Regions from separate parts of the Alteromonas sp. NFXS44 genome, predicted to be linked through region 2. Evidence: riboswitches for the same ligand, from Rfam matches in the RefSeq annotation. Region 2 holds a riboswitch; the other holds the start of a gene.
What was found. A riboswitch is a leader RNA that binds a small molecule or an ion and turns the genes downstream of it on or off. The one in region 2 is predicted to bind thiamine pyrophosphate.
Positions count from the first base shown of each region.

Region 1 (14,919 bases), on a different contig from region 2:
TTTTATCTTTTATATCCGGCTCACAAGCTGATTTATAACGGACCTCCGTCATGCCCTGAAGACAGAAGTTGTTCACACCGGTGTCTGAGCTCATTAATCATTTCTTTCTTACCTTGCAAGCCCGTGCGGTTCGCTAACTGTTTTAAAGAGTCCCCTGCAGATAACCTGCGAAGTATTGCAGCTAATTCAACATCAGAGTAGGAATGGGCTTTATCAGCCAGTTGGGTTAAATAATTCAGCGAGGAATAAAGATGATCGATACTCCGGCTGCCTTCAACGAACTGGCGAACCCTTAATAAATGGCGCTTTATCAGCAGCGGGGGGAGCTCACCGTTTACTTCCAGTGCCAACAGCTGGTCAATGGCTTCTACTGCCCTTTGAGAGACCGGATTGACGACCAGTGCACTAGGCAATCCTGATGCTTTGTCCGGTTTATTGCCCCGTTTTACAATGGTATAACCATTAGTTGTCCAGAATCTCAGTAACTTGTCATCAGCGCCAAAAGATGAGGTGATCAAATCAGCACCTTCAGTCTGGCAGGTGAAAACAATTTGCGTGAGTAATTTTGACCCGAGACCTTTTGACTGCCAGTCATGATTTACCGCAATGCGATTAATCCGCCTGATTGTCATGGATGCAAAATTTGCATCAGTGCTCATCAAAGCCAGACTCTGCGCCGTCAGATGGCCTTTTACACGACGTTTTCCTTCTGCAATATGCTCAGTGAGGGCTTCCGGCGCAATGCCGCCTTCATGCTCTACTACTGCGGCAGCAATAATCTTGCCCTTCACAATTAGCAGGTGAAAGTTGTTTTGAGGAGAGTCTGTCAGTCTTAACATGTCATCGGGACTACTCTGGTAATGGGCAGCCGTAAGCATTTCCAGTACCTGGCGGAGTGTTGACGGTTCCATGTCTTTTGCCGTCAGGACACGGTGCTCCGGTGAAACAGATTCCCGCGGGTCGCCCGGTTCTTCACGGCACAGTGGTTGTCTGAATGTCAGGTTCGATACCAGAGCTTCCAGTTGGTCGCCACCGCGCCAGCGTACAGGCTCTGACAGCATTCTCACCGGAATTTTATGAGGCTGGAGAAACTTGGTTCTGAATCCTTGTCCACTGCCTTCGTAACCGTCTGTGGTAGAGCTTAAAATAACAAACGCAGGTGTTGATAATAAACGCTGTAGCAGCGGCAGTGGCAGCGCTGCTGCTTCGTCTATGACGAGAACGTCTATAGTATCTTCAGACAACAGCGGGTTGTCCGTAGCCATCCACTGCGCTCTGTTTCCGCTTTCGCATTCCGAGGACGTGAGTAATCCTGAGACAGAGGCTTGCGAATACGCTGTAACAGCTACATTTAACCCCAGTTTCAGAAAGTGGGCGATAATTTTCCCGGATAAAAAAGACTTTCCTCTGCCTCTGGCTGCCTCAATACAAACACACTTGTAAGTGCTGCAGTCATCCTGCGTGATCTTATTAAACACCTTCTGCTGGGTAGCGGTTAGTCTGTCAGACTCGGATATGCGGGAAACTGCCACAGCCTGAGGGGAGGGCAAGTACACGCTGTCCCGGCTGATCATGCCCGTCTCCGGAGTGTCTGTTAAAGGTCGCAGAATCTTATCGATATACACACTCTTATTCAGCGTTTGTCCGTAGCTTAAAAAGTATGGGCGGGTAACCGACGGATGAGTGTGCCAGCTATCTGATGGCGGTGTCAGAAGTATTAGTGTTCCGGATACTTTTACTGTACCGGCCAGAGCCGTCAGCACAGATGGCCTGAACTGCTCAGAGAAGTCGATGATGACAATGTCATACTCACTGCCTAAACACTGCCGGTACAAATTGAGTGGCGTGGTCTTCGCTATCCTGGTCTTTGCTATATCAGCAAGCCTGGCGTTAAGTTCGCCGGCAATGCAAACAGAAATATCTTCAGGCAGTGATGAGAGTATATCTTCAACTGTGGTGGCATGGTGATGCTTATCGCCATGGATCACTAGTCTTTGCCGGTGATAATCGCTGGTATTACAAAACAAGGGTGCTGTAAGCCAGTCAGTCACAGTTGTCTGAGCCATTTGATATCGTTTCACGTATAATCCAGCCGCTATTTTATCTATTGTTTACGAGGAATTCGAATGCGCTTTTTATCCCGCCGGCTTGTCATGCCCAATGATCTTAATTACGCCAATGCTTTATTTGGTGGCCGGGCGATGGAATGGATTGATGAGGAAGCGGCAATTTTCGCTATTTGTCAGCTGGAAACAAATTGTCTGGTCACTAAGCACATTGGTGAAATTACGTTTGAATCCCCTGCGTTACAGGGCGATATCGTTGAGTTTGGTCTGGAAACTAAATCGGTTGGACGTACGTCGATTACAGTAACATGTCTGGTGAGAAACAAAGCGACCAAGAAAACCATATGTCTCGCTGATGATATTGTTTTTGTAACTCTCGATCCGGATTCCCGTACTCCGACGCCCCATGGTAAGACGATGGAGATACTGAAAGCACAAACAGAGGCTGAAATCCGCAGCCTGAATCTGAATGCAGAATAAACGGTTAAAGCCGCCTGCTAACAAGTTCTGATGCGGGTAAGCGGCACTGATCATTGATCTCAGGCCGCTGAAACCCGCCAGCTCGTCACGATCTCTTCCAGCATCTCACTTTGCACCTTAGTCAGCGTATCCTGACTGTATTCAGGTGTTTCCTGTGCATTCAGCAGATTAAATGCAATGGTATGACACAATGTGATCTGACCCGTCAGGCTGTCAGAATTTCCATTTTCGTCGTTGCTGCACAGTTTCCACAATTGCTGATTCACTGCACTGTTAAAACCCCATCTCAGTAACATTAACGATGTGGCACCATACAGGCAAACGCCGTATTCATCATTGATACGGTTAAGGAAAACGTCAAATGAAGCACTTTTGTCCCAGTGAGTGACTGCGCCGTCGGAAAACAGACATTCGTCGTGAAAAATTAGAAACAGGGATAACGTGCCAAACAGTAAAAGCTGTTTGACCTGCTCAGTTTGGTCCTCGTTTAAGCGGTTAAAACCGAACAGGCGCTGAAAGATAGTCAGGCTCAGCAGCATCGCATCGGTGAGCAGGTTAACTTTATCAAACCGGCATTGAGAGGTTAGCAACTGCTGCGCTGCGAAAATTACGGCAAGATTGCGGATATTGCCGAGCCCGAGATTCCGGCCGATTGCCTGTTCAAGATTTTTGGGTACAGAGCCATAAACCGCTCTGCTGGCCTTGCTCATAACGTGGGCCTGAAAAATCGGATCTTTTTCAATCAGTGAGACCACATCCGCCAGCGTCATTGTTTCGCAGTCCATATTCAGCAGAGTCTGAATTGAATTGGGCAGGGGAGGCAGGTTCTCCACCAAATTAATGAGATTACCGTTACCTTTTTGAAAACGCAGGCGGTTGCCAAGCTGGCGTAGCTGTCCTGCACTGATCCCTGCATGTTCTTTAAAACTGCGCTCAAAGGAACGGCGGTCAGAGAAGCCAAGGTGGGCGGCGGTGTCTTCCGTTTTTTCGCCACTGAGTAACCGGTGACATGACTGGTCATGAATGTACTCTTTGAGTAATGCGCTGAAGGAAATGGACTCTTGCCTTAGCTGGCGACGAAACGCGGACTCCGTCTGACCGAGTTGCGTTGCTACCCATTCCGAACGGATCCTTGCCGGGCTCGGGGCTTTGAGAAATGCTTCTTTAACCTGCTGCTTTAACGGCAAATCATTGCTGGTGTCGAGGTTTCCCGCCAGCATTTTTTTAATCGACTGAGAATAGTAAAATGATGCCTGTGTACACCACTTATTATCGAAAACAAGGCTTACAACAACTCCCTCATGTCTGATATCACCGCTGCTGACCGGCCTTAATAAGCTGACCGGTTGTTCGCCTGATGGCGGTAAGGTGACCGTGGTGAAGTCGAATTTTCTGCCGGCCAGGTGACGGCACAAAGCGAGGAGGAAATAACAGCGGAATTCGGTAAGAACAGGATGTGATGATGGCTGAAACCGGAGACAGGTTTCATTTCCGTCAGTTTTTACGGTCAATGCTGCACTGTTGCCCAGAATATGGTGGTAGTGTTTCCCCAGTACATGGAGTGCGTCATCAATATGCTTACTGGCCGTGAGATACACCACCAGATTACTCATTTTGTTGAAATCAAAATAGCCAATCAGGGAGCGGCCAATTGTCTCATATTCCCTGGCAGGACAAAGAGAGTGAAGAATAGACGCCAGTCCGTCATCGTCCATTTTCTCATTTTCTATTTGTGTGACGCTTTCGAGCATCGTTGTGTCATATTCGTTATCAAGTCCGTTATCCCTTCTCAGACTCAATAAAGCGCGGATGACTGCCGACCAGAAAAAACCGTGATACTGCACGTTTGCTCCCAATACCGGATCCCTTCAGTCAAGGATATAAGAATTACCTGTGCCTTGACAGAAAAAGGGTGAATTTTGTGTTGGTACAAATTTGTACCGTATTTCGTTCAGAAGTGTCCTGTTTTACTTGCGGGGCTCTCCCTATCATAACAACCGTCGACTCATTGGTGGAAACGTCACTTTCACAGAGTAGATTCGCCAAACCTGTCGTGAGGCAGGGACGGAAAGCCACGGGTCTTATACCGCCATAAGACAGCCGGGTTGCAGTGAAGTTGTTTAACTATTTTCAGGCACACACTGCTCAAGGAACATAAATGAAATTTAGCATCAAAACTGCAGCCCTGCTAACCGGATTCTGTGCGGCATTTACGGCTAACGCCAACATTATCAGCAGCTACGATATCGACTTCGCTGCCCAGACTTTGGCTGCACATCAACAAAGCGGCACGTCTAACTACGGAACCTGGACAAACAATGGCAGTGTACTGAACCTGCGCGAAAACAGCTGGTTCACACTAAACCTGGATGATGCTTTCGGGATCCAGAGCCTGGACTTAGACAATTCTGCTTCAGATATTTTGTTGTCATTTGAATTTCGTATGACACCGGGCAACAACAATACTAATGCAAATCCTTATTCTGAAATTGGCGGGATCTGGCTGGCAGACTTCTCTGCCGGTGAACAGAATAACGATGCCAGTCGCACGTTCGCTCTGGGTGGCACACAGAATTTCGGTCTGGATGACTTTACTTATACCAGCGAACCAGCCTGGGAGACCTTCTCTATTACTCTGGATGATTACATGTCAGGACTTATTACCGACATCGTATTCATTAACGATTGTGATGCAGCCAGTGGTTGTGGAGATATGAAGGTTCGCTTCCGGAATGCCTCTATTACAGAAGTCAGTGAGCCAACCGCCATGTCATTGATTCTTCTGGGAATAGGGTTTATGGGATGGCGCACAAGACGCCAGAATCAGAAGGTCGCCTGACCTTCATTGCCCGCCACGTCACATCGCGGGCTTTTTTATTGCTTTTTCCGGGCAGCCGGCAACTTGACTAAGTCACTGAAGTTGTTAGACTGCCCTCGCTTAATTTGCGGACTCCGCAATAAGCATTAGGCCAAGGGGTGCCGTCTTTACGGCTGAGATCCATTCCATGGGAACCCTTAAACCTGATCCGGATAATACCGGCGTAGGGATGGTGATAAAAGCAATCTGAAAACCTCAATACCTGCCGTAAAGCCGGATCTTTTTGATGATTAAAGAGATCCTAATGAAAAAAAACGCAATTCTTCTCGCACTACTTGCACTGCCTGCTTTTGCTGATGACACAGCAGACATCGAACGTATTACCGTCAGCGGTGATTTCCGCACAGCGACTCTCGATCAACTCAGTGCCAGCGCTTCTGTGTTATCAGGCAACCGCCTGGACAGCCGTCAGGCTACCTATATCGACAATGTATTAAGTATTGCGCCGAATGTGAATTTTGCGGCCGGAGCATCCCGCGGACGTTTTATTCAGATTCGGGGTATTGGTGAGCGCAGCCAGTTTGCTGAACCGATTAATCCTTCAGTCAGTTTCCTGGTCGACGATTTTGATTTCTCCGGTCTTGCTGCAGCCGGTGTGCTTTTTGATACACAGCAGGTAGAAGTTTACCGCGGACCACAGGCGACAGTATTCGGAACCGGTGCTCTGGCCGGTGCGGTTAAGATTGTCAGCAATGCCCCTTCTGAAGAGAGTAACAGTCATTTTGAATTGTCTGTGGGAAATAAATCTTTCTTCCGCGCTGAGGGTGCCCATGGCGGACAAGCGTCTGATTCTCTGGCCTGGCGTGCAGCGTTTGTGCACAACAGCAGTGACGGTTTTATTGAAAATGACTTTTTGGGTGCTGACGATACCAACGGTATTCATGAGAACGCAGTAAGGCTGGGAACACTGTGGGATGTGACTGACAAAACATCCGTTGCGATGGATTTCCGCTGGTACGATATCAATAACGGTTACGATGCTTTCTCACTGGATAACAACCGCCATACGTTGTCGGATGAACCCGGGTTTGATGAGCAGGAAACCAAAGCGGTCAGTGTACATATCAATCATGAGACCGCCGGTGGCTTGCTGGAAATCATTGCGACTATGGCCGGTCATGATATCGCTTACGGCTACGACGAAGACTGGACCTACACCGGTTTTCACCCCTGGGGCTATACATCCTTTGATGCGTATTACCGGGATGTTTCCCAACAATCTGCCGAGGTGCGTTTTACTTCTGCAGAAGATAAAAAAATCTTCAATGACACCACGACTTGGGTTATCGGCGGCCGCATCAATCAGAGTGAACAGGATTTACTGCGTCAGTATACCTATGCTGACGGTGACTTTATCAGTACTTTCGAACCGCAGACAACAGCGGTTTACGGTCAGCTTGATACTCAGCTGACTCCGTCTTTATTGCTGACGTCCGCGCTGCGTGTTGAAAATTACGCCTATGATTATGCTGATAATGCGCAGGTGGTGTACGACGATGACACGACCATGACCGGCGGCAAACTGGCACTGACCTGGGATATGGGAGGGGACTACCTGTATGCCAGCGTATCCAGAGGTTACAAAGGTGCCGGCATTAACTATGATGAACAGGTCAGCCGGGAGCGCCGTTTCTTTGATGCGGAATACAACCGGAACTATGAAGCAGGCTACAAAGGCAAACTGTTTGTTCCTGAGTTGACAGCCCGCGCAGCACTGTTCTTTATGGAAAGGGAAGATACCCAAATCAGCGATTTTGATGTTCAGGAACGTGAAGATGGTTCTGCCGCCTTTATCGACATTACAGCGAATGCCGATGTGGGCACAAATAAAGGGGCAGAACTGGAGCTTTCCTGGCAGGCAACGTCATCCTGGACAGTGCAGGCCAGCGCGGGTTACCTCAGTGCCACCTTTGAAGGTTACGAGACTGCCGACGGTGAATATGTCAGTAAGCAGCGTCAGGCTCAGGCACCTGAATATACAGCGAACCTGTTCAGTGAGTTGTGGCTGACTGATTCTCTGGTATGGCGCGCTGATATGGACTTTAAAGACGAATACCGCTTCTCTGATGGCCATGATGAAACAGCACCTGCCACAACGTTGTACAACACAGATATCACCTGGGTAAAAGGCATGTTGCGCACCACACTGTGGGTGAAGAACGTGTTTGATAAAACCTGGTACACCCGCGGTTTCGGTGGATTCAGTAACGATCCCCGTGATTACTATGAGTTTGCTGAACCTTATTATCAGTTAGGTGACGGCAGACAGTTCGGCGTCACAGCCCGTTTTCAATTTTAAGGAATCTCTATGCAGGTCATGGTTGAGTTATCTCTGTATCCTCTGGTGAATGAATACATTCCACCCATAAAGTCGTTCATTGACAGACTGAACAGTTACGACACCCTTGATGTGACGACCTGTTCTACCAGTACACAGGTCACCGGCGAGTATGCCGATGTTATGGCTGTACTGGGAAAAGAAATGCAGCGCACCCATGAAGAAGTCGGGCAGGCCATTTTTGTAGCAAAGTTTCTGAACTTCGATGTGATGCAGGCCCGTAAGGATCAGGATGACTGATTTCATCCCGCATTTCTTTGAACAGATAGCCGCGACATCACTGGCCGAGTGGGTTGCTGTGGTGCTGGCACTGGCCTATGTCTGGCTGGCTGCCAGGCAAAACCGCTGGTGCTGGCTGTGTGCATTTATCAGTACGGCTATTTATACCTGGCTCTTCTGGCAGGTTACACTGCCGTTTCAGGCCATCCTGAATCTGTATTACATGGTGATGGCCGGATACGGGTACTATCAGTGGAACCGTCAGGCTGCCGGCGACAATCGGGTGCATTCCTGGCCATGGTATACCCATGCCATGCTGGTGCCGGGACTACTCCTGATTGCCTGGGGCTTATCCCTCTGGGCACAGGGGCAGTTCAACAGCGAACATCTGCTGCTTGATGCAAGCATTCAGGTGGTCAGTGTGGTGACTACTGTGATGGTGGCCCATAAGGTTTTACAGAACTGGTTGTACTGGATAGTAATCAATCTGGCTTCAGCTTATCTTTACGCACAAAGCGGCCTGATGTTGTCGGCGTGTCTGTTTCTGGGATATGTCGGATTTGCCGTATTTGGTTATGCACAATGGCTGAAACAATGGAAGATGCAGGAACATGACGCCCGCGCTTATCGTTAAAGCGTTAGCAGAGCCGTTAAAGCTTAGCGGTAATGCCTCCTGCGAATCACGGCAGGGCGGGGATGTGAACCGCCTGTTTAATATCACTGACGGTGAGCGTGAGTTCGCTGTTAAGTGGTCTGCCGGTGAGAGTTTTACCGGCGTAAACAAACACGCTCAGTTTACGCTTCAGCACAATCTTTTCCGTCAGGGCATTGCGCCTGAACCTGTGTGGCTGAGTACTGACTGCACGCTATGGGCAGAACGCTGGGTGACCTCGGATGCGGAACCGGCGAACAACGCAAACAGTGAAGACAGTATCATTCTGCTCGCCGTTGCGTTACACACCATTCACTGCACAGCCATTGATGCGCCACCTCTGTGTCTTGAGCCCAGACTGATGCGCTATTTTGAAAGTGCAGATCTTGAGAGCAGTCATCCCCTGGCTGAATCATTGAGAAACGTGATTGATTCCGGTGATGCACAGCAGCCGCCTGCTGAACAGGCGGTGCTTTGTCACAACGATCTGTCTTTGCCGCACATTGTGAGAACCGGAGCCGGTGGCGCTAAACCCGTTATCGTTGACTGGGAATATGCTGCCAGCGGCAATCGTTATTTTGATGTGGCATCCTGTGCTGCGATTAATCAGTTAAATGACGAAGCCGCTATGCGCTTGTATAAACACTACGCCGCTTTAAGTGGGGCCGCTGAAGAGAAGGTCATCTTTGCCTGTGAACAGCAACGCCGGGTGGTAAATGTCACTGCTGCACTCTGGCAGGCAGCACTGGAAACCACTAACCGGCAGAAGGTGAGTGAACCGGAGTAACAGCCATGCTGTGCGCTTTTTGTGCGTATTGTGCGAATGCCAGGCAAAGGCACTGGTTTTGCTGTTTTTTTGCCATAAAAAGGCTTTACCTTTGTTAACGCATACGTATAATGCACAGCGCGCTAGGGGTGTAGTTCGAATTGGTAGAACAGCGGTCTCCAAAACCGATGGTTGGGGGTTCGAGTCCCTCCACCCCTGCCACTTTTCCTCTGAGTAAGTTATAGTGTTCCTACTTTCTTCCACTCAAAAGTAAATCCATTTTCATGACGTCCGGTTTAAATCCATATCAAATTGCTGTTCTTCAGGAAATGGGTATCTGTGTATGGCAATCTCAGGCTGTATCACAGTCTCAGGCAACATCTGCTGCCGGGAACAGTCACACTGCTGAACAAACGCCTTCCGGCGCAGCCGTTCCATCTCAGTCTTCTGGTCAACCCGCCGTAAATGGTCAGGCCCGCATTGCGCAGCTTCGTTCCATGCTGGGAAATAAACCGGATAAAAAACCATCTGCCCCGGAAAAAGTGCAGGACAATGAAGCAAAACCGGCATCACCGGTGGTTGAAACCATTGATCCCCGCAGCTTCGGAACTGCCGGACAAGACATCTTGCAGGCGTTGTCTCTGTTTCACGATGCAAAGTCTGTTCGCTGGCAATATGGTTCAGAGTTGTCCCTGAAAAATAATATTCTTTCATTACCTTATAAAACTGCGCCATCAGACGCTGCGGAAAAGCGCCGTCTGTGGCAGATCATTTGTACCGGTCAGTAAGTGATGCCGTCGTTCACACTCCAGCCACTTTCTGACGCCCTGATCAATGACGCCCATGCTATTCATCAGCAGGCCACTTATAATCCCTGGTCCTTATCTACCTTTGCGGACTGTCTTACACCGCCCTATGCAGGTTTGGCATTACTTAACAGTGAGCTTAATCTCACCGGTTACGCCGTGATATTACTGGTTGCCGGCGAAGCCACGTTAATGGACATTGCAGTTGCTGTTTCTGACCGGGGGCAGGGTGCCGGAAAACAGTTATTAGACGGTGTGATTGCATGGTGCCGGCAACAACAGGCTGAGTCACTGTGGCTCGAGGTAAGAGCCGGAAACCACAAAGCCATTTCACTGTACGAAAAAGCCGGTTTTGAAGACATTGAAGTGCGTAAAAATTACTACCCCTGTGATGGCGGTAAAGAAGACGCACGGATAATGCGTATGTTACTGGTTTAGGGCGTCAGCACTTATATCCCTCCGGTTGTATCCGATGGAGCAAACCATCTCCCGGTCAGAAAAATAGTCTGAAATCTCATCCAAATTCCTCTCTTCACGTATAATTAACAAGAGTGTGTTTTGTTCAATTAGCAGGTAAATATGATGGCTGACAGCAATAAAAAAGCCCGTGAACATGAACGGGAAATCACGCTGGCGGAAGAAGACTTTCGTCATGGCGAAGAAGAATTCGACTCCGTCGCCGGGGAAGAGGATCCCGGGGCTGCATTAGAAGAGCTGGTGGAATACGATAAATCCACACCGGAGAAGAAAAAGTAAGACCTCCGGCGTACAAACTTTCTGCCTGCCGGTGCAAATGCGCCGGTGGATTTGCACCGCAGAGAAAAGGGCGGCAATTTTTCTCAATTCTGGTATCATGCGCGCCAATTTTTGAAATTCAAGGTGGCGCCGCCCGCAAGCTCTGAACCCGCGTCTACCCTCACACAGTGACAGATCAGAATATCCATGAGTAACCTAACCAGCGAAATCAGCAAACGCCGTACGTTTGCGATTATCAGTCACCCCGATGCGGGTAAAACTACCATTACTGAAAAGGTCCTTTTGTTCGGACAAGCTTTGCAGAAAGCCGGAACCGTGAAAGGGAAAAAGTCCGGTCAGCATGCCAAATCTGACTGGATGGAAATGGAAAAAGAGCGGGGGATCTCGGTCACGACCTCGGTCATGCAGTTCCCTTACCGTGAAAATCTCGTGAACCTGCTGGATACGCCGGGACACGAAGACTTCTCTGAAGATACCTACCGCACACTGACTGCCGTTGACTCCTGCCTGATGGTTATCGATGCGGCAAAAGGTGTTGAGGATCGTACCCGTAAGCTGATGGAAGTTACCCGCCTGCGCGATACGCCTATTATTACCTTCATGAACAAGCTCGACCGCGATATCCGCGACCCGCTGGAGTTGCTTGATGAAGTTGAAAACGAGTTGAAAATCCTGTGCGCGCCGGTGACCTGGCCAATCGGCTGTGGTAAAGAATTTAAAGGTGTTTACCACTTACACCGTGATGAAGTGATTTTGTACAAATCCGGTTTGGGTCACATGATTCAGGATGTACGCATTATCAAAGGGCTGGGTAACCCGGAACTTGAAACCGCTATCGGCAGCGGTTTGCTGGAAACATTGAAAGACGAACTGGAGCTGGTTCAGGGGGCGTCTAACGAGTTTGATCAGGAACTGTTCCTCGAAGGCGAACTGACACCGGTATTTTTTGGTACTGCACTGGGTAACTTTGGTGTTGACCATATGCTGGATGGTCTGGTTGAGTGGGCACCTGCGCCGCAGGGACGCCTGACAGAAGACGGTGAAATCAGTGCTGATGCGCCTGAGTTCAGTGGTTTCGTGTTTAAGATACAGGCAAATATGGATCCTAAACACCGCGACCGTATTGCGTTCTGCCGCATCGTTTCAGGGAAATACGAGAAGGGCATGAAAATGCGTCATTCACGTATTAACAAAGACGTTCGTATTTCTGACGCGCTGACTTTCCTGGCCGGTGACCGGGAACTTCTGGAAGAAGCCTACGCCGGTGACATTATCGGTTTGCACAATCACGGGACTATCCGCATCGGTGATACGTTCACGTCCGGCAATAATTTCCGCTTTACCGGTATTCCTAACTTTGCGCCGGAACTGTTTAAGCGTATCCGCCTGAAAGATCCTCTGAAGCAAAAACAACTGCTTAAAGGACTCATCCAGTTATCTGAAGAAGGTGCCGTGCAGGTTTTCCGTCCGCTGATTAACAATGATCTTATCGTAGGCGCAGTAGGCGTACTGCAGTTTGACGTGGTAGTGGCACGTTTAAAATCTGAATACAACGTAGATGCAATCTACGAACACGTCAGTGTGAGTACAGCCCGCTGGGTGTACAGTAAGGATGCGAAGAAGCTGGACGAATTCCGCCGTAAAGCTGAACAGAATCTGGCGCTGGATGGTGGCGACAACCTGGCCTACATTGCACCTACTATGGTGAATCTGCAACTGGCTAAAGAGCGTTACCCTGATATCGAATTCAAAGAAACCCGCGAACATTAAGAACAGACAGAAGACGAAGAAACGATGAACATACATGCTTTATTAGTCAGCCGTTTTAGCGAAGCACTGGAAAAATTAGGTGCTGAAAATGCGCCGGTGCCTGTGGCACGCAGTTCGCGGCCTGAATTTGGTGAATATCAGTTCAACGGTGCGATGGCACTGGCGAAACAATTAAGACAAAAGCCCCGTGATATCGCGGAGCAAATTGTTGAACTGGTTAACCTGGATGACATTGCCAGTAAGCTGGAAGTGGCAGGCCCCGGTTTTATTAATGTGCATCTCAGCGATTCGTGGCTGGCGAATCAGTGTGAACTGGCACTGCACGATCCTCGCATGGGCGTGGCAAAAGACAGCCAGCAGACCATTGTGGTGGATTACTCTTCCCCGAACCTTGCGAAAGAAATGCACGTGGGCCATCTGCGTACCACGATCATTGGTGACGCTGTTGTAAAAGTGCTGGAATTCCTTGGTCATAAAGTGATTCGTCAGAATCACATGGGCGACTGGGGGACACAGTTCGGCATGTTGCTGGCACACTTGTCAGACAAGCTGGAAAGTGAGGTTGCGGAAACCGCACTGTCTGATCTGGAAGACTTTTACCGTGAAGCGAAAGTACGCTTCGACGAAGAAGAGGGCTTTGCAGACCGTGCCCGTGAATACGTGGTGAAATTACAAGGTGGCGATGAGCAGTGCCTTACGCTGTGGAAACAGTTCATCGATGTATCCGTTCAGCACAGTGAAGAAGTATACGACAAACTGAACGTCAGTCTGACCCGCGACGATATTATGGGGGAGTCTGCCTATAATGATGATCTGGCGAATGTAATCCGTGACCTGAAAGAAAAAGGCATTGCGGTAGAAGATCAGGGCGCGCAGGTTGTGTTTATTCCTGAACTGGCGGACAAAGAAGGGAATCCGGCGGTGTACATTGTGCAAAAATCCGGTGGCGGCTACTTGTATTCCACTACCGACCTTGCAGCTATGCGCTACCGCAGCGGCAAACTGAACGCTGATCGTACCCTTATTCTTACCGACGCCCGCCAGGCGCTGCACTTTAGGCAAACTGAAATTGTGGGCCGTAAGGCCGGTTTCATGAAAGCAGAACAGACTTACGAGCATTGTCCTTTCGGTATGATGCTTGGCAGTGACGGCAAGCCATTTAAAACCCGTACCGGTGGCACGGTGAAACTGGTTGAGTTACTTGACGAAGCGGTAGAGCGCGCCGGCAAACTCATCAGCGAGCGGGACAATGACCTGTCAGAAGCTGAGCTGGCTGAAGTGGCCCGTAAAGTGGGTATTGGTGCTGTTAAGTACGCTGACTTAAGTAAAAACCGTACCACAGATTACGTATTTAACTGGGACACCATGCTGAGCTTTGAAGGTAATACTGCGCCTTATCTGCAATATGCCTTTACCCGCGTGAAAAGTATTTTCCGTAAATCCGGTATTGCGATGGCAGATCTGAAAGGGGCAATGACCTTTACCGAAAAGCAGGAACATGCACTGGCTGTGCTGTTACTGCAATTTGAAGAAGTGATTGGACTGGTATCCCGTGAAGCAACACCTCACGTGCTGTGTACTTACCTGTACGATGTGGCTAGCGCATTCATGAGCTTCTACGAAGCCTGCCCGATCCTGAAAGACGGTATTGATGAAGCGGTGCGTGACAGCCGTCTTGAACTCGCCGCGCTGGTGGCCAATACACTGGAACAGGGTCTGAGCCTGCTGGGTATTGAAACACTGGAAAAAATGTAAGTCTATCAGGCTACGCTGATCTCAGAGAAACCGGCAGTCGCTTTTTGCGTCTGCCGGTTTTTTTTCGAGTAAAATTTGTACGCCGCATCAGGCAAACTGCTCTGTAAGCCAGTTGATAAATGCACTAATTCGTTTAGGCATATGGCGTCTTGATGTGTAAACCACGGAAAGTGGCATGGGCGGGCAGGTAAAATTATCCAGAATTGTTACAAGCTCGCCACTGGCGAGGTAATGCTTAACTCCGTGATGAGGCACCTGAATGATTCCCAGTCCCGCCAGGCAGGAGGTCAGGTAGGCGTCTGTAGTGGCCACCGATACCCGGCTTGTCATCGCTACCTGATAATTATGCCCGTTGTGGAAATAATCAAAAGAATCCGCCGCAGGACGCATGTCCGGCGAATAGCCTACTACAAAGTGATTGCTCAGATCAGCC
Region 1 is NZ_JAGDEA010000005.1:351,691-366,609, forward strand. It holds gene J3369_RS06830 (tRNA(Met) cytidine acetyltransferase TmcA domain-containing protein) at 33-2,081, opposite strand; gene J3369_RS06835 (acyl-CoA thioesterase) at 2,127-2,546, shown strand; gene J3369_RS06840 (helix-turn-helix domain-containing protein) at 2,606-4,402, opposite strand; cyclic di-GMP riboswitch class I at 4,578-4,659, shown strand; gene J3369_RS06845 (hypothetical protein) at 4,705-5,385, shown strand; TPP riboswitch at 5,509-5,611, shown strand; gene J3369_RS06850 (TonB-dependent receptor) at 5,669-7,723, shown strand; gene J3369_RS06855 (hypothetical protein) at 7,733-8,002, shown strand; gene pnuC (nicotinamide riboside transporter PnuC) at 7,995-8,615, shown strand; gene J3369_RS06865 (phosphotransferase) at 8,593-9,420, shown strand; tRNA gene J3369_RS06870 (tRNA-Trp) at 9,545-9,621, shown strand; gene J3369_RS06875 (hypothetical protein) at 9,684-10,187, shown strand; gene rimI (ribosomal protein S18-alanine N-acetyltransferase) at 10,191-10,643, shown strand; gene J3369_RS06885 (hypothetical protein) at 10,788-10,961, shown strand; gene prfC (peptide chain release factor 3) at 11,148-12,731, shown strand; gene argS (arginine--tRNA ligase) at 12,756-14,486, shown strand; gene J3369_RS06900 (LysR family transcriptional regulator) at 14,574-14,919, opposite strand, start outside.
Region 1: it holds a riboswitch for thiamine pyrophosphate, as region 2 does, so the genes downstream of both, J3369_RS06850 (TonB-dependent receptor) here and thiC (phosphomethylpyrimidine synthase ThiC) in region 2, are expected to answer to the same signal.

Region 2 (14,919 bases):
GCTCTTTGCACCTCTGACACCTGCTGTTCCCCCTGTAGGGTATCCTGCGGAACGGTCAGGTCGGGTAAGTTTAGCCTTTTACACTGCGGATTCACAATCTTAATACGTACAAGCCCTACCAGTGGCAGGGCTTGTTAAAGCGCATATCAGAACCCCAGTGCTGCGGGCAGTGCTTCTGAGAACCACGCCACATAGGTGACTAACATCAGCACCACAAACATCGCGGCATAAAGTGGCAACAATGGCCGGATTATATTTTCCAGTTTGGTTTTTGCGATGGCACAGGTGATAAACAGTACTGCACCTACCGGCGGTGAACACAAACCAATAGATAAGTTAAGCACAATCATAATGCCAAACTGCAACGGGGACATACCCAGCTGCATGGCAACCGGCAGAAAGATTGGCGTAAAAATAAGAACGGCCGGTGTCATATCCAAAAATGCACCCACCACAATCAACAACAGGTTGATAAGCAATAAGATGACAATAGGATTGTCACTGAGTTCCAGTAATGCGGCGCTGAGCGTTTGCGGAATATTCTCAAACGACAGTAACCATGACATCGCCGTAGACGCTGCAATCAGCAACATAACAATAGCGGTGGTCTCTGCAGACTTAAGCAGAATGCCGGGCAGTTCTCTGGTTTTTACCTCGCCGTAAACACCCACAGACAGAATGAGTGAATACACCACAGCAATGGCGCCGGCTTCTGTTGCGGTAAATACGCCGCCGACAATGCCGCCGATCACCAGCACGATAAGAAACAGACTGGGAATAGCAGCCAGGAGTTTTTCGGCAACCACTTTCATGGGTAAGCGGTCTGACAGCGGATAGCCCTTAATTTTTGCCCAGATGTAGCACACTACCATGAGCGCCAGGCCCACCATGATACCCGGAATGTAGCCAGCCATGAACAGTGCAGCGATAGATACGCCACCACTGGCAATCGCATAAACAATCAGGATATTACTTGGCGGGATAAGCATGCCGGTCGTTGCAGCCGCTGCGGTAACCGCCGCTGAAAAATTAGGGTCATAGCCTTTTTTCTTCATTTCCGGCAGCATGAAGCTACCGATAGCTGAACAGGCAGCAACTGCTGAGCCTGAGATGGCACCAAACAGCATGCAGGACACCACGTTCACCAGGGCGAGTCCACCCGGCAGCGCACCTATAAGGGCCATGGCGCATTCAATCAGGCGTTTGGCAATACCACCGCGCCCCATGATCAGGCCCGACAACACAAAGAACGGAATGGCGAGCAGCGCGAAACTGTCCAGTCCGCCTGCCATACGCTGAGCGATGGTGGTAACGGCAGGTTCGAACTCGATGCTCATGAGCATGGCAACCAGTGTCGCGAGACCAATACTCATAGAAACCGGTACATTAATCAGTAAAAAGAAAAAGAAGCCAACGATGAGGATTATTGCAGTCATTTCCATTACAGCGGCTCCTGTGACTCGTCTATCCAGAGGTTATAAATATTGATGAAGCTGTAGAACACCATGATGACACCTGAAATCGGCAGAACGGTGTAAATCCAGCCCATTTTTACGCCAAGAGCTGCGGAAATCTGATTGAGATCCAGAGTCAGGCTGACCAGTGCGTTACCGCCGACAATAAGTACCAGCACACAAAAAGTAACAACCAGCAGTTCAACGAAGGTCATAATGAGTCTGCGCACAGTTTCTGACTGACGGTTTACTATGAGATTAAAGCCCAGATGGACTTTCTGACGGTATGCGTAAGCAGAACCTAAAATACCAATCCAGATAAGCAGGAAGCGGGATAGCTCTTCAGTTACCGAAGCGGGATCTTTCAGCAGGTAGCGGGAAATCACCTGCCACACCACCACCAGAAGGATAGCGGCCATGGCAGCAATCAGCGACGCTGCAAGACTCTTATCAATTAACTTTACTAACTGTCGCATGATCACATCGCCTTAATTTTATCTAGCAGGTTGCCCACTTCCGAGCCGGCAAAGCTGTCGTGGAAAGGTTTCACTGCATCCACAAAGGGTTGCTTGTCGGGATAAATCACTTCCACGCCGTCGGCTTTCACTTTCTCAAGAGATTCCTGCGTAGACGCCTGCCATAATTCGCGTTGATAAACCACGGAGTCGGCCATGGCCTGACTCAGCCAGCCCTGTTGTTGCGGAGTAAGATTGCGCCAGGTACGCAGGGACATCAGCATGACATCCGGCACAGAGGTATGCTCATCCAGCGAGTAGTAACGGGCGATTTCATAGTGACGGGACAGGTAATAGCTGGGCGGATTGTTTTCAGCACCGTCAACAACACCCTGCTGTAAAGCCGTGTACAGTTCGCCCCAGGAGACCGGAGTGGCTGCACCGCCCAGCGCCCGCACGGTTTTCACCGCTGTGGGGCTGTTCAGTACGCGGATTTTCAGGCCTTTTAAATCTTCAGGGGTATGAATAGCCCGGCCTGTGGTGTAAAAGCTGCGGCTGCCGGCATCGTAGTAACCCAGACCTTTCAGCTTGAACGCTTCCACACCGGTAAGCAGATCTTTTCCCACATCGCTGTTAAGTACGTTCCAGTAATGTTCGTTGTCACGGAATACGTAGGGAATACTGAAAATCTGCATTTCCGGCGCGAAGCCTTCCAGCGGACTGGCAGACACTTTGGTCATATCCAGCGAACCGATTTGCAGCAGTTCAATCATTTCCCGTTCGGTGCCTAACTGGCTGCCGGGATAAATAGCAACCTGCATGGTGCCGCCGGAATATTCATCCAGACGTTCACCTAAAAATACCATGGCTTTGTGCACAGAATGCTGGGGATCAAGGGTATGACCCAGACGCAGTACCACCACGTCACTGTCCTGCTTACTGCCACAGCCGGCAATCAGGCTTGTGATGAATACAAGCAGCAGTACCGGCACAACTTTAAGGCGCAACATACTTACCTCAATACTTATCTGAGCTGGTCTGGCGGGAACTTGTCCATATCGTCATAGTCGAGGTTTTCCCCGGCCATGCCCCAGATGAACGCATAGTTCGCAGTACCCACACCGCAGTGAATTGACCAGGGCGGTGACAGCACAGCCTGCTCATTGGAAACAAAGATATGACGGGTTTCCTGTGGCTCGCCCATAAAGTGACAGACTGCCTGTCCGTCAGCTAAGTCGAAGTAGAAGTACACTTCGTTACGACGGTCGTGCTGGTGGGCCGGCATGGTATTCCACACACTGCCCGGTGCCAGACGGGTTAACCCCATTTGTAACTGACAGGTATCAACCACGGTGTTGATAAGCAACTGATTGATATCACGCTCGTTACTGGTTTCCTGACTACCAAGATGCAGCACATTGGCATCGCCTTTACCCACTTTTTTGCATGGGTAAACATGGTGCGCCGGTGCCGAATTCAGGTAGAACTTCGCCGGATTAGCCGCATCGTCTGAAGCAAACACAACGGATTCGTTATCTTTACCGATATACAGAGCTTCTTCTTTTTCCAGCGTGTAGACAGTGTCGCCTACAGTGACTGTGCCGGTGCCGCCGATATTGATTACACCCACTTCACGACGGGCGGTGAAGTAACTCATTTTCAGCTGGTCATCCAGCGTTTCCAGTTTCAGAGGCGCAGAAGTTGGCACTGCGCTGCCCACCATGAAACGCTCATAGTGGCTGTAGACCCAGTAAATTTTGCCGTGCTGCATGAGTTTGTCAGCCAGAAAGGCTTCACGCAGTTCATTGGTGTCGTAAGACTTTACTTCCCGTTGTCCTACGGCGTAACGGATTTCGTGTTCAGTAGTCATGGTGCCTGTCTCTTGTAGGGTTTGTGAGGATCAGCGGGCAAGGAAGCCGCCGTCGACGGCTAACACATGGCCGTTCACGTAATTGCTTGCATCACTGGCCAGAAACACCAGTGCGCCTTTTAAGTCTTCCGTCTCGCCCCAGCGTCCGGCCGGGATCCTTGAAATAATTTCTTTGCTGCGGCCTGCATCGTCCTGCAGAGCCTGCGTGTTGTCGGTACGGATGTAGCCGGGTGCGATAGCGTTCACCTGAACGTTGTGCTTGCCCCATTCATTAGCCAGTGCTTTGGTTAATCCGGCAATGGCGTGCTTGCTGGCAGTGTAGGCAGGTACTGTGATGCCGCCGCTGTAACTGAGCATAGATGCGGTATTAATGATTTTGCCGTAACCCTGCTCAATCATGTTGCGGCCAATTTGCTGGCTGAGCAGAAAGGCTGAGTCTGTATTCACACGTAACACGTTCTGCCATTCCTCCAGCGGGAAATCTACGGCCGGGCTGCGGAAAATCGTGCCGCCGTTATTCACCAGAATATCGATACCACCCCAAACAGCCTGTGCGTCATCAGCCAGCTTCTGAACCGCTGCCATGTCTGACAGATCGGCATGCAGGGCGGTAACTTCCACGTTGCTGACGGCGCGAATTTTGGCGAGGGTTTCTTCACATCCGCCTTCACGGGAACTGGCGCAAATAACACTGGCGCCTGATTCGGCCAGGGCGACGGCCATAGCTTGTCCGATACCGCGGCTGGCACCGGTGACCAGCGCACGTTTTCCCGTCAAACTGAAGTTAGGCATGACATTTCCTTTTAGCGTAAAAACGATGAATTTTGCGGGTGTTGTAAATAAACCGGAAACGCATTTTCCGGATAAGCGATGAAACACCACACACAGTTTACAATGTTAACAATATTTAAAATAATTGCCACCGGTGGCAAATGTCAATATATTAGTGCAAAGTATTTCCCCGAATAACGACTTCTAAACGACGAAATCACGGAGCGCAATATGAAGAAATCAACCCTGCCAATGAGTATCATTTTGGCGTTATCCGCTGCCGCATGCAGCCCTGATAAAACCCCGTCTTCTAATCAGGAAAGTCAGGAAAAACAATCATCTGCAGAATCTGTTGTCAGTAAGGTCAGCGTGAGTAATCCGGCCGGCGGCGCAGCGCTTCCGCAACTTCTGCGTTTTCCGGCAAGCGCATTTGATGACGAGAATGCAGTGACAAAAAAAGTGACAAACTTTCCTTCTGAGTGGACAAAAGATCAGCAGGGAAATGATGTTCTTAACGTTTTAGTCACATTGGATGCCGGTGAAAAAGCCACAATTGCTCTGTCAGATTCAGCCCCGGATGCACCGGATGTTGCTTACACTGAATTGTCAGTTCGTCAGGGCGGTGAATGGGATGGTAAAGAGTACAAAGCTGAAGGTTTCAGCTTTGAGAATGTGGATTCTTTTACTGCGCCTCCGCAACTGACTGATCATTCGTACTATTTACGTTATGAGGGGCCAGGCTGGGAAAATGATCTGGTGGGGTACCGCTTATATCTGGACTGGCGTAACGGTACGGATATCTTTGTAAAAACTGGTAATGAGCCTGTGCTGCATCAGGTAGGGCAGGATGGTTACGACAGTTATCATGATCTGTCTGACTGGGGCGGCGATGTACTGAAAGTGGGTAAGGCGCTGGGTCTTGGTTCTTTTGGCCGTATGGAAGGCGACACGGTAATGCATATGCAGAACGTGGACGAGATGTCCTGGGCACTGGGACATGACGACAAGCTGTCTGCCGGGTTCACTGTGAATTACGACGGCTGGGATGTGAATGGTAAGAAGCTCGATGCCAGTGCAGATTACGAAATTCACGCCGGTGACCCGTCAACCACGGTAACTGTGTCGTTAAGCGGGACAGCAGATGACCTGGTAACGGGCATTGTCAAGCATGACAACACGCAATACATCGAACTGGAAATGAACGGCTGGGGCGTAATTGCCACATACGGTAAGCAAAGCTTGCTGGGCGAAGATGATGAGTTGGGTATGGCACTGTTCTACAAAGTGGACGATATCTCCCGCAAATTTGAAGCGGAATATGACTATTTGATTCAGTTCAAGCCGGCAACAACCATGGAATATCAGTTCATGGCAGTATGGCCTTCTCACCCTGACAGCCCTGACGACGAAAGCGGCTTCACAGAACTGCTGAAAACCAAACTCAAAGCACTGGCAAGCCCTGTAACAGCGGGGTAGGCTGCTTACCGTCCGAATGCATTCAGCCAGTCTGTCCATACCGGGTCGAGTCCGCGGGCGGTGAGGCTGTTTGCGACTGCGCTGGCTGAGCGGGTGTCTTCGGTTGAGAATTGTTCCAGTGCTGTTGTGGGAGCGCTGTATCCGCCGGGTTGAGTTTGCGATGCGGCAGACAATTGATTAATGGCCAATGGTACGACGTTGTCGCGAAATGCCGGGGATTCCCTTGTGGAAAGGCTTAATTCCACTTCCGGAAAACACAGACGGTAAGCGCAAATCAGTTGTATGAGTTGCTTATCTGATACCTGACTTTTCTGCGTTGCCTGGTCACCGGCGCAGGGCTTGATGCGGGGGAATGCAACGGAGTAGCGGCTTTTCCAGTAGCGCTGTTGTAACAGGCTGAGATGTAATGCGGTAAATGCGCTGTCCGTCCGCCATTCGGATAACCCGAGTAATGCGCCGAGACCGATTTTGTTCATACCAGCTTCGCCAAGCCTGTCCGGTGTTGCTAACCGCCAGTCGAAATCCTGCTTTTTGCCCCGCAGGTGATACTCTGCATAGTGAGCGCGATGATAAGTTTCCTGATAAACCAGCACACTGTCAGTTCCGGCTGCAGCAAGGGCACGGTACTCATCCGTGGAAAGCGGTTGCACCTCCATGGCAAGATGACTGAAGTGAGCCTTCACTAACTCAACTGCCTGCAGAAAGTAATCCATGCCTGCTTTCGTTTCGTGCTCGCCGGTAACCAGCAAAACAGAATCAAAGCCCATTTTCTTGATGGCATAAACTTCCTCTGATATTTCAGCCATGGTCAGTTTCGTGCGCTTAATTTTATTGCTCATGGTAAAGCCGCAATAGGTGCATTCGTTGGCGCAAAGGTTTGACAGATACAAGGGCACGAACAAAGACACGGTATGCCCGAAACGCTGGCGGGTGAGGGTCTGTGCTTTAACAGCCATATCCGGTAGAAATGCTTCTGCAGCAGGGGATATCAGCGCAAGAAAATCCTGCCAGTGCCGGGCGGGGCGTTGCAGTGCTGACATCACATCTGCCGCGCTTTTGCTGTAAAGCGCCAGCCTGACATCGTCCCAGTCTGTGCGGGACAGCTCTTCTGCCACCGTCATGATAAGCCAGCCAGAAACTGTGTGAACGGGCTGGTGGCGGAGGCCCCGGAGTTAACCGGTGCGGTACCGGCCAGCCAGGCCTCGCGGCCGGCTTCCACGGCTTTTGCAAACGCAGTGGCCATGGCAACAGGTTGTGCAGCGGCGGCAATGGCGGTATTTACCAGTACTGCATCAGCGCCCATTTCCATGGCTTCGCAGGCATGAGAGGGAGCGCCAATTCCTGCATCAACCACCACCGGCACGCCGGCCTGTTCAATGATAATGTGCAGGAATTCGCGGGTTTGCAGGCCTTTATTGGAACCGATAGGTGCGCCAAGTGGCATCACTGCTGCGCATCCGGCTTCTTCTAAGCGCTTGCACAAAACAGGATCCGCATGACAATAAGGCAGCACGTTAAAGCCTTCTTTACACAACACTTCAGCGGCTTTGAGTGTTTCCACCGGGTCGGGGAGCAAAAAACGCTGATCGGGATGAATTTCCAGTTTCAGCCAGCTGGTACCTAACAGCTCTCTGGCCAGACGGGCCGCATAAACCGCTTCTTCCGCTGTCGCCGCACCGGAAGTGTTCGGCAGTAATGTAACCGGCAGCGAACGCAGAACGCTGAGGGTAGGGTCGGGCACGTCGCCTTTTGAAAGCCGTTTAAGTGCCAGCGTAACAAGCCGGGTCTGGCTGGCGACCAGGGCATCTTTCATGATGTCAGGGTGACTGAATTTCCCCGTACCGGTGAATAATCTGGATGTAAAAGTGGTGCCGGCAATCGTCAGCATTATTAACCTCCCGCTACCAGAGTAAAGAGTTCTACGGCATCATCAGGTTGCAACTCGTGATGTTGCCACTGGCTGGCCGGTATGATTGTCTGGTTTACCGCTACAGCCACTGACGGAGTTTGCTGCAGATAATCACTGATCGCATGGGTGAGCAGGCTGCCTTCAGGCAGAGTGAGCTTGTCACCGTTACACAATATGTTCATGGTGTTCTCCGGTATTGTTTGAGCATGCAGGACACGCCGGATTTTTGTTTACCCTGAAGTGGCGCAGGGTGAGAGCGCGGCCGTCATAAACGTGAAGTTGTCCGAAATCCACAGGCTGAATGCCGCACAGATAACTGAGTGCAAGGCTGGCCTGAAACTGACCGGCAATGGCTACCACAGGACTGAATATTCCCTGCTCAAGGCACGTTTGTGAGTGCTCACCAATCTGTTCCATGCATTCATAACAGGCCGAGCCGGATGCAGGATTCAGCGCCAGCGCCGTGGCGGAAAAGCCTGCAGCACTGGCGGAAATGAGCGGCAGTTTATGTTTAAGGGCCAGACCATTTACAAACTTTCTGCTGGTTACACTGTCGGTGCAATCCAATAGCAATGAGCAGTACGGCAGGTGGGTGGCAAGTCTGATGAGGTCTGAAGGGTCATCGATGCATCGTGTCTGACACCCGCCATGCATGGCTGTCAGTCGCGACCGTGCAGCATAGACCTTCTTTTGTCCCGCACCGGCTTCGGTAAACAGCCACTGGCGGGGTAAATTACTGAGTTCTACGATGTCATGGTCGACCAGCACAATTTCGCCCACACCGGCGGACACCAGCGCCATGGCTACCTGACAGCCCAGTCCACCGCAGCCGAACAGCATGACTTTTGATTGCATGAGTTGCAGTTGGGCTTCCTCATCAAAATTATCCAGCAGTAAATGACGGCTGTAGCGGGAATACAGTTCAGTGGTCAGCACGGCGGCACCTCCCGCGTAATGTGCTGACGGCGTCTTCCGGGTTATCGCTTTCTGTAATAGCCGTTACCACGGCAATGGCATCTGTGCCTGTGGCAGCCACGGTGTCGATATTGCCTAACTTAATACCGCCGATGGCCACAGTAGGAATGCCGTGATATTTGCAAAGTGATACGTAGTCAGCCAGCCGCGCCGGACCCTGCGGCGCAGAGGGCATATCTTTCGTTCTGGTAGGAAAAATATGACCCAGTGCTATGTAAGATGGCCGGATTTGAATGGCGCGGCACAGTTCTGCATATCCGTGAGTGGAAATACCCAGCCGCAACCCGGCACGGGCAATGGCACTCAGATCGGCAGAAGCGAGATCTTCCTGTCCAAGATGCACACCATACGCCCCGTGTTCGATAGCCAGTTGCCAGTGGTCGTTGATGAAAAGCTGGATGTTGTATCCGGCAGCCATGGTTACTGCCTCACGGATAGTTTCACTAAGCCCTTCACTGGCAGATTTTATCCGCAACTGGATAATCTTAAGATTTAAAGGGAGAAGGCGTTGCAGCCATTCAAGGCTGTCCACCACGGGGTAAAGCCCGGGCGCAGAGTCCGGCAACTCCGGTAAAGAATAGATATTCTTTACCGGTATCAAGCCTTCAAAAACTGCCGGAAAGTGAGGATGCAGTGAACCGGGAAGCGACGGTGTCTGTTGTTCAGCGGGCACTGCACGTTCAGAAGGCTGGCGATGAAGGACAGCCGTTTCAGGTAAAACAAGCTCTGCCTGTTGCCATGCTGCGGAAACCACTGCTCCCGCCAGCGAAACAGCATCTTCTGCTATGTACTGCTCAGCCATTGCTCCGGCGATGGCCGATGCCAGCAGGCAACCGGAACCCCGTAAGTTAAAAGGCTGCCGGGCTTTGTGTACAAAACGCCGGACGTTTTCTTTGCTGTACAGCACATCACAAATTTCCGCCGCGTTCCCGGAGCCGGGCCGGAGCGATGAGTCTGGTCTGTGACCGCCTTTTACCAGTACCTGCTCGCAGCCGGAAGCGATAAGCTGATGGGCGGCAGCCAGCTCATCTTTGGCTTGCCGTAACGTAAAGCCTGTCAGCCAGGCCAGCTCATCATAGTTCGGCGTGATAAGCGTGATGTAGGGCAATAGCCCGGCGATAGCATCAAACGACAAGTCACCGAGCTTACTCTTTGATGATGCCTGTAATACAGGGTCCCAAATTACCGGAATTTGCGGATATTCAGACAGTTTCTTAATAAGCACACGGATCTGTTCATCATTCGCCAGCGCACCCACTTTTATCACCGCAGGGATCTGCGGCTGAAAAGCGACTTGCAGTTGTGCCGAAAACGACGCCGGCGATACCGGAGAAACGTGCAGCACGCTGTCATGAGTTTGCGCGCTGACCAGCGAGACCACACTAAACTGGTGGACAGTAAAACATTGCAGCGCACGCTGGTCCTGCTGTAAACCGGCGGCGCCGGAACTGTCGGTGCCGCCAATGGTTAAAACACGGGGTAACATTATTCGCCCTCAGCAACGGCAGCATCAACGTAGAGAGCGCGGCCGGAGGCAGAAAACTTCTTCGCCATATCGGCCATGCCCTGTTGCTTCGCTTCTTCCGCCTGTGCATGGTCACGGACTTCCTGAGAAATTTTCATGGAGCAGAATTTCGGACCGCACATGGAGCAGAAGTGCGCCACCTTGCTTGAAGCCTGCGGCAGAGTTTCGTCGTGATAGGCGCGGGCGGTGAACGGATCCAGTGCCAGATTAAACTGGTCTTCCCAGCGAAACTCAAAGCGGGCTTTCGACATGGCATTGTCGCGTATTTGCGCGCCCGGGTGACCTTTTGCCAGGTCTGCTGCGTGGGCGGCAATTTTGTAGGTAATTAGACCCTGCTTCACATCTTCTTTATCCGGCAGGCCAAGATGCTCTTTAGGCGTGACGTAGCAAAGCATGGCACAGCCATACCAGCCAATCAGTGCTGCGCCGATCCCGGACGTGAAATGGTCATACCCCGGGGCGATATCCGTTGTCAGCGGACCGAGGGTGTAAAACGGTGCGCCATGACAATGAGATAACTGCTCATCCATGTTCTCTTTGATCAGGTGCATAGGCACGTGGCCAGGACCTTCTATCATCACCTGAACGTCATATTCCCACGCGATAGCAGTGAGTTCGCCTAAGGTACGCAGTTCGGAAAATTGTGCTTCATCGTTGGCGTCAGCAACGGAACCGGGGCGCAGACCGTCACCCAGTGACAGACTGACATCGTATTGAGCGCAGATTTCACAGATTTCGCGGAAATGTTCATACAGAAAACTTTCCTGATGATGATATAAACACCATTTCGCCATAATGGCACCACCACGGGACACGATGCCCGTAACACGCTTAGCGGTTAACGGTACAAAAGGTAAGCGTACGCCGGCATGGATAGTAAAGTAATCCACCCCTTGCTCTGCTTGTTCAATCAGGGTGTCCCGAAAAACCGGCCAGTCGAGATCTTCAGCAACCCCGTTGACCTTTTCCAGCGCCTGATAAATGGGCACTGTGCCAATGGGCACCGGACTGTTACGCAGTAACCATTCACGGGTTTCGTGAATATTGCGGCCGGTAGATAAGTCCATGATGGTGTCTGCGCCCCAGCGCGTGGCCCAGACCAGCTTTTCCACTTCCTCTTCGATTGACGATGTCACCGCAGAATTACCGATATTCGCATTCACTTTGACCAGGAAGTTTCGTCCGATAATCATCGGCTCGGCTTCAGGGTGATTAATATTGGCCGGAATAATTGCACGGCCTTCTGCGACTTCGCGGCGCACAAACTCGCCGGTGATTGCCTGCGGTATGTTTGCACCGAAGGCTTCCCCTTTGTGCTGCCGGTTCAACAGTTCATTTTTAATCGCAGCGCGACCCATGTTTTCGCGGATGGCGATGTATTCCATCTCCGGCGTCACGATGCCAAGGCGGGCATAGTGCAATTGCGTTACTACCTTGCCGGAAGCGGCTTTACGGATGATATTTTTCGCCTGAAAACGGATAGATTCTGAGGTGATGTCTGCATCCCGCGCCTGCGTATAGGATGATTCAGATGCAGCAATGGCTTGCGTATCGCTTCGAGCGTTAATCCACTCAGCGCGGCAATGCGGAATACCTCTGGTCACGTCAACTTCACAGGCCGGGTCGCCAAATACGCCGGAGGCATCGTATACGGGAATATCCGGATTGATTTCTTCTTCCTGTTCGCTGATGCGGGTAGGAGACTGGGCAATCATCCGCATGGGCACGCGAATGGACGGGTCAGACCCTTCCTCGTACTGGCGGAAAGAATTAGGAAAAGCTTCACCTTTCAGTGATTGTATAAAAGTTTGCGCCTGCTGGCGTTTCTCGCGTCGTGTTGACATAGCATTTGTTCCTTTTCGGGTGATAAATGCTTGTCAGGAGTGAGTATACAAGGGGCAACACCGGCAAGCAGACGGTCGTCTGTTGTGATGGTGGAACGGTGTTGCTGCTTGTTCCCTTCGCAGGTATTAGCCTGATCAGGTTCTACGGATCCCGCAATGCGGTCTCAGCTTGCTTTTATATGAAAGACGAAGCACTCCGACAAGTTCTGTTTTTACTATAATCATGGATTGGAAAAGAAAACAAGCCTTGTCTTAACGTGCTGATAAGTGTCTTTAGCGAGTTTGTTACCTTATCACTAGTCCGGTATGGAAGTTTCTGATAGTCTGAATAGTAATTATTGTCATTAGGCTCTTCAATGTAGCCGAACACTCAACATCAGGTGTAACACGTTGAGTAAAATAGAGATTTTTTATGACATTGTGGGACTTACCAAGCAAACAACAAGCAATTATTATCTCGGTGAAAGAGAGTTTATGTGTCAACGTGAAAGAACGTTTATCTGAAATGGGCGTTCAGAATGGACGTGAAGTTCAGTGTGTCAGAAAAGGGCCATTAGGTGGACCTATCGTCATGCAACTGGGTGGCAGCGTGTTTGCTATCGAAGAAAATCTCGCCTCACAAATCGAAGTTGAAGTGCGTAACTAACGCTCATTTTTCCGCTGTCGCCAGTAACAGGATACCCTTTTTTCATGCAACGCATTTTAATGGTCGGAAAGCCCAATTCCGGTAAGAGTCTTTTATTCAATCAATTAACCGGTCTGCGACAAAAAGTCGCTAATTATCCTGGTGTTACCGTGGAAGTTAAACGGGGTCAGTGTCAGGATTTTGAAGTGGTTGACCTGCCGGGCACTTATACGCTTCGTGGCCTCAGTCGTGATGAAGAAATCGCAATAAAAGAAATCACCACATCGGTAGAGCGGGACGATACTTCTCTGGTGGTTTGTGTGCTTGATGCCACCCGTTTAGAGCGCAGTTTGGTGCTGGGTCTGCAGGTACAGAAACTGGCAAGAGCCAACAATAAAGCTGTACTCTTTGCCCTCAACTTCATCGACGAAGTCCGCAGGATCGGCGAAGATATTGACACAGAGGCGCTAAGTAAAGAATTAGGCAGTCCGGTAATGGCGCTGTCAGCAAGAACCCTGGACGGCTTGCATGAATTTAAGCAGACCATGCTGTCTGTTGCCAGAGCGCCGTCAGGATACATCCCGGCGACATCGCTGGCAGACGGGGAGTCTGCGGTAAACCAGAGTCAGGCACTGGCTTCAAAGTACGGCCTGCACCTGGATGTTGTGCTGAAAAATCAGAACAGCGTCGACCGCTTCCTGTTAAACAGCTGGACCGGCTCACTGGTATTCCTCGGCGTCATGTTTGTACTCTTCCAGAGTATTTTTACTCTCGCAGCCCCCCTGATGGACGGCGTGGAAACGCTGATCGGCAGCGCTGCTGAAGGTGTCAGTGCCATTACGCCGGAAGGCATTGTTACTGACTTTTTTAACGACGCCATATTCGGTGGTTTAGGTTCTTTCCTGGTGTTTGTACCGCAAATTATGGTACTGACTTTCATTATCGGCTTGCTGGAAGACAGCGGTTATCTTGCCCGTGCCGCGCTGATGTGTCACCGCCCGTTGAGCGCAGTGGGTTTATCAGGCAGAAGTTTTATTCCTTATCTTTCGGGTCATGCCTGCGCCATTCCTGCCATCATGGCGGCCCGTACTATCGAGTCGCCGCACAAGCGTCTTATCACAATGCTGACCATCCCGCTGATGTCCTGTTCAGCCCGTTTGCCGGTTTATGCATTGCTGGTTGCGGTACTGGTGCCGGAAGACGGTACTTTCCTGGGCATTTTTGGTCTGCAGGGTGCTGCCTTCTTCGGCCTGTATTTCTTCGGCATTATCACAGCCCTGATTGTCAGCCAGTTTCTGTCGCGATTCTTACCGAGAGATCTGGAAGAGTCAGACATGCCGTTCATTCTTGAATTACCCACTTACCGCTTACCACACTGGAAGCCGTTAACTTTCCGCGTTATCGACAGCGGGTTGCAGTTTGTCCGCCGTGCTGCACCGATTATTTTCGTGGTGTCGGTGGGGATCTGGATCCTGGGTTACTTCCCGATGGGTTCTACTCTGGAAGACAGCTGGCTCGGGCAAATCGGCCATGTTATCCAGCCTGTATTCGAGCCGATGGGTCTGGACTGGCGTTACGGCGTGGCAATACTGATGTCGTTCCTTGCCCGTGAAGTTTTCGTCGGTGCGCTGGGTACACTGTTCGGAATGGATGACGCTGAAGACAATGTGAACGGTCTGGCCGGACGTATTCAGGCTGACGGACTGACAACCGGCGCCGGCCTCGGCCTGGTGCTGTTCTACGTTGTTGCGCTGCAATGTGTAGCAACTGTTGCCATGCTGAAAGGTGAAACCGGCAGTAATAAGCTCGCATGGGGCCTGTACGTCGGATACGGTATCCTGGCCTACGTTATCGCCGTACTGGTGAATTTGTTGTTCTGATAACGGGTAAACAGCACGTCATTGAGTGTGCTAACCAAAGAGCGGGGACCTTGATGAGGTGCTGTTTACAACAACCGTTAACGGTCATACACCGTAACTTTGTTTATATCCGTTTTTTCAATCCTTGCTTTGCCT
Region 2 is NZ_JAGDEA010000001.1:476,418-491,336, forward strand. It holds gene J3369_RS02050 (TRAP transporter large permease) at 147-1,442, opposite strand; gene J3369_RS02055 (TRAP transporter small permease) at 1,442-1,930, opposite strand; gene J3369_RS02060 (TRAP transporter substrate-binding protein) at 1,933-2,919, opposite strand; gene kduI (5-dehydro-4-deoxy-D-glucuronate isomerase) at 2,934-3,779, opposite strand; gene J3369_RS02070 (SDR family oxidoreductase) at 3,810-4,571, opposite strand; gene J3369_RS02075 (DUF4861 family protein) at 4,782-6,026, shown strand; gene thiH (2-iminoacetate synthase ThiH) at 6,032-7,147, opposite strand; gene J3369_RS02085 (thiazole synthase) at 7,144-7,914, opposite strand; gene thiS (sulfur carrier protein ThiS) at 7,917-8,117, opposite strand; gene J3369_RS02095 (HesA/MoeB/ThiF family protein) at 8,101-8,871, opposite strand; gene thiE (thiamine phosphate synthase) at 8,858-10,396, opposite strand; gene thiC (phosphomethylpyrimidine synthase ThiC) at 10,396-12,279, opposite strand; TPP riboswitch at 12,375-12,488, opposite strand; gene J3369_RS02110 (FeoA family protein) at 12,692-12,925, shown strand; gene feoB (ferrous iron transporter B) at 12,970-14,784, shown strand; gene J3369_RS02120 (FecR family protein) at 14,862-14,919, opposite strand, start outside.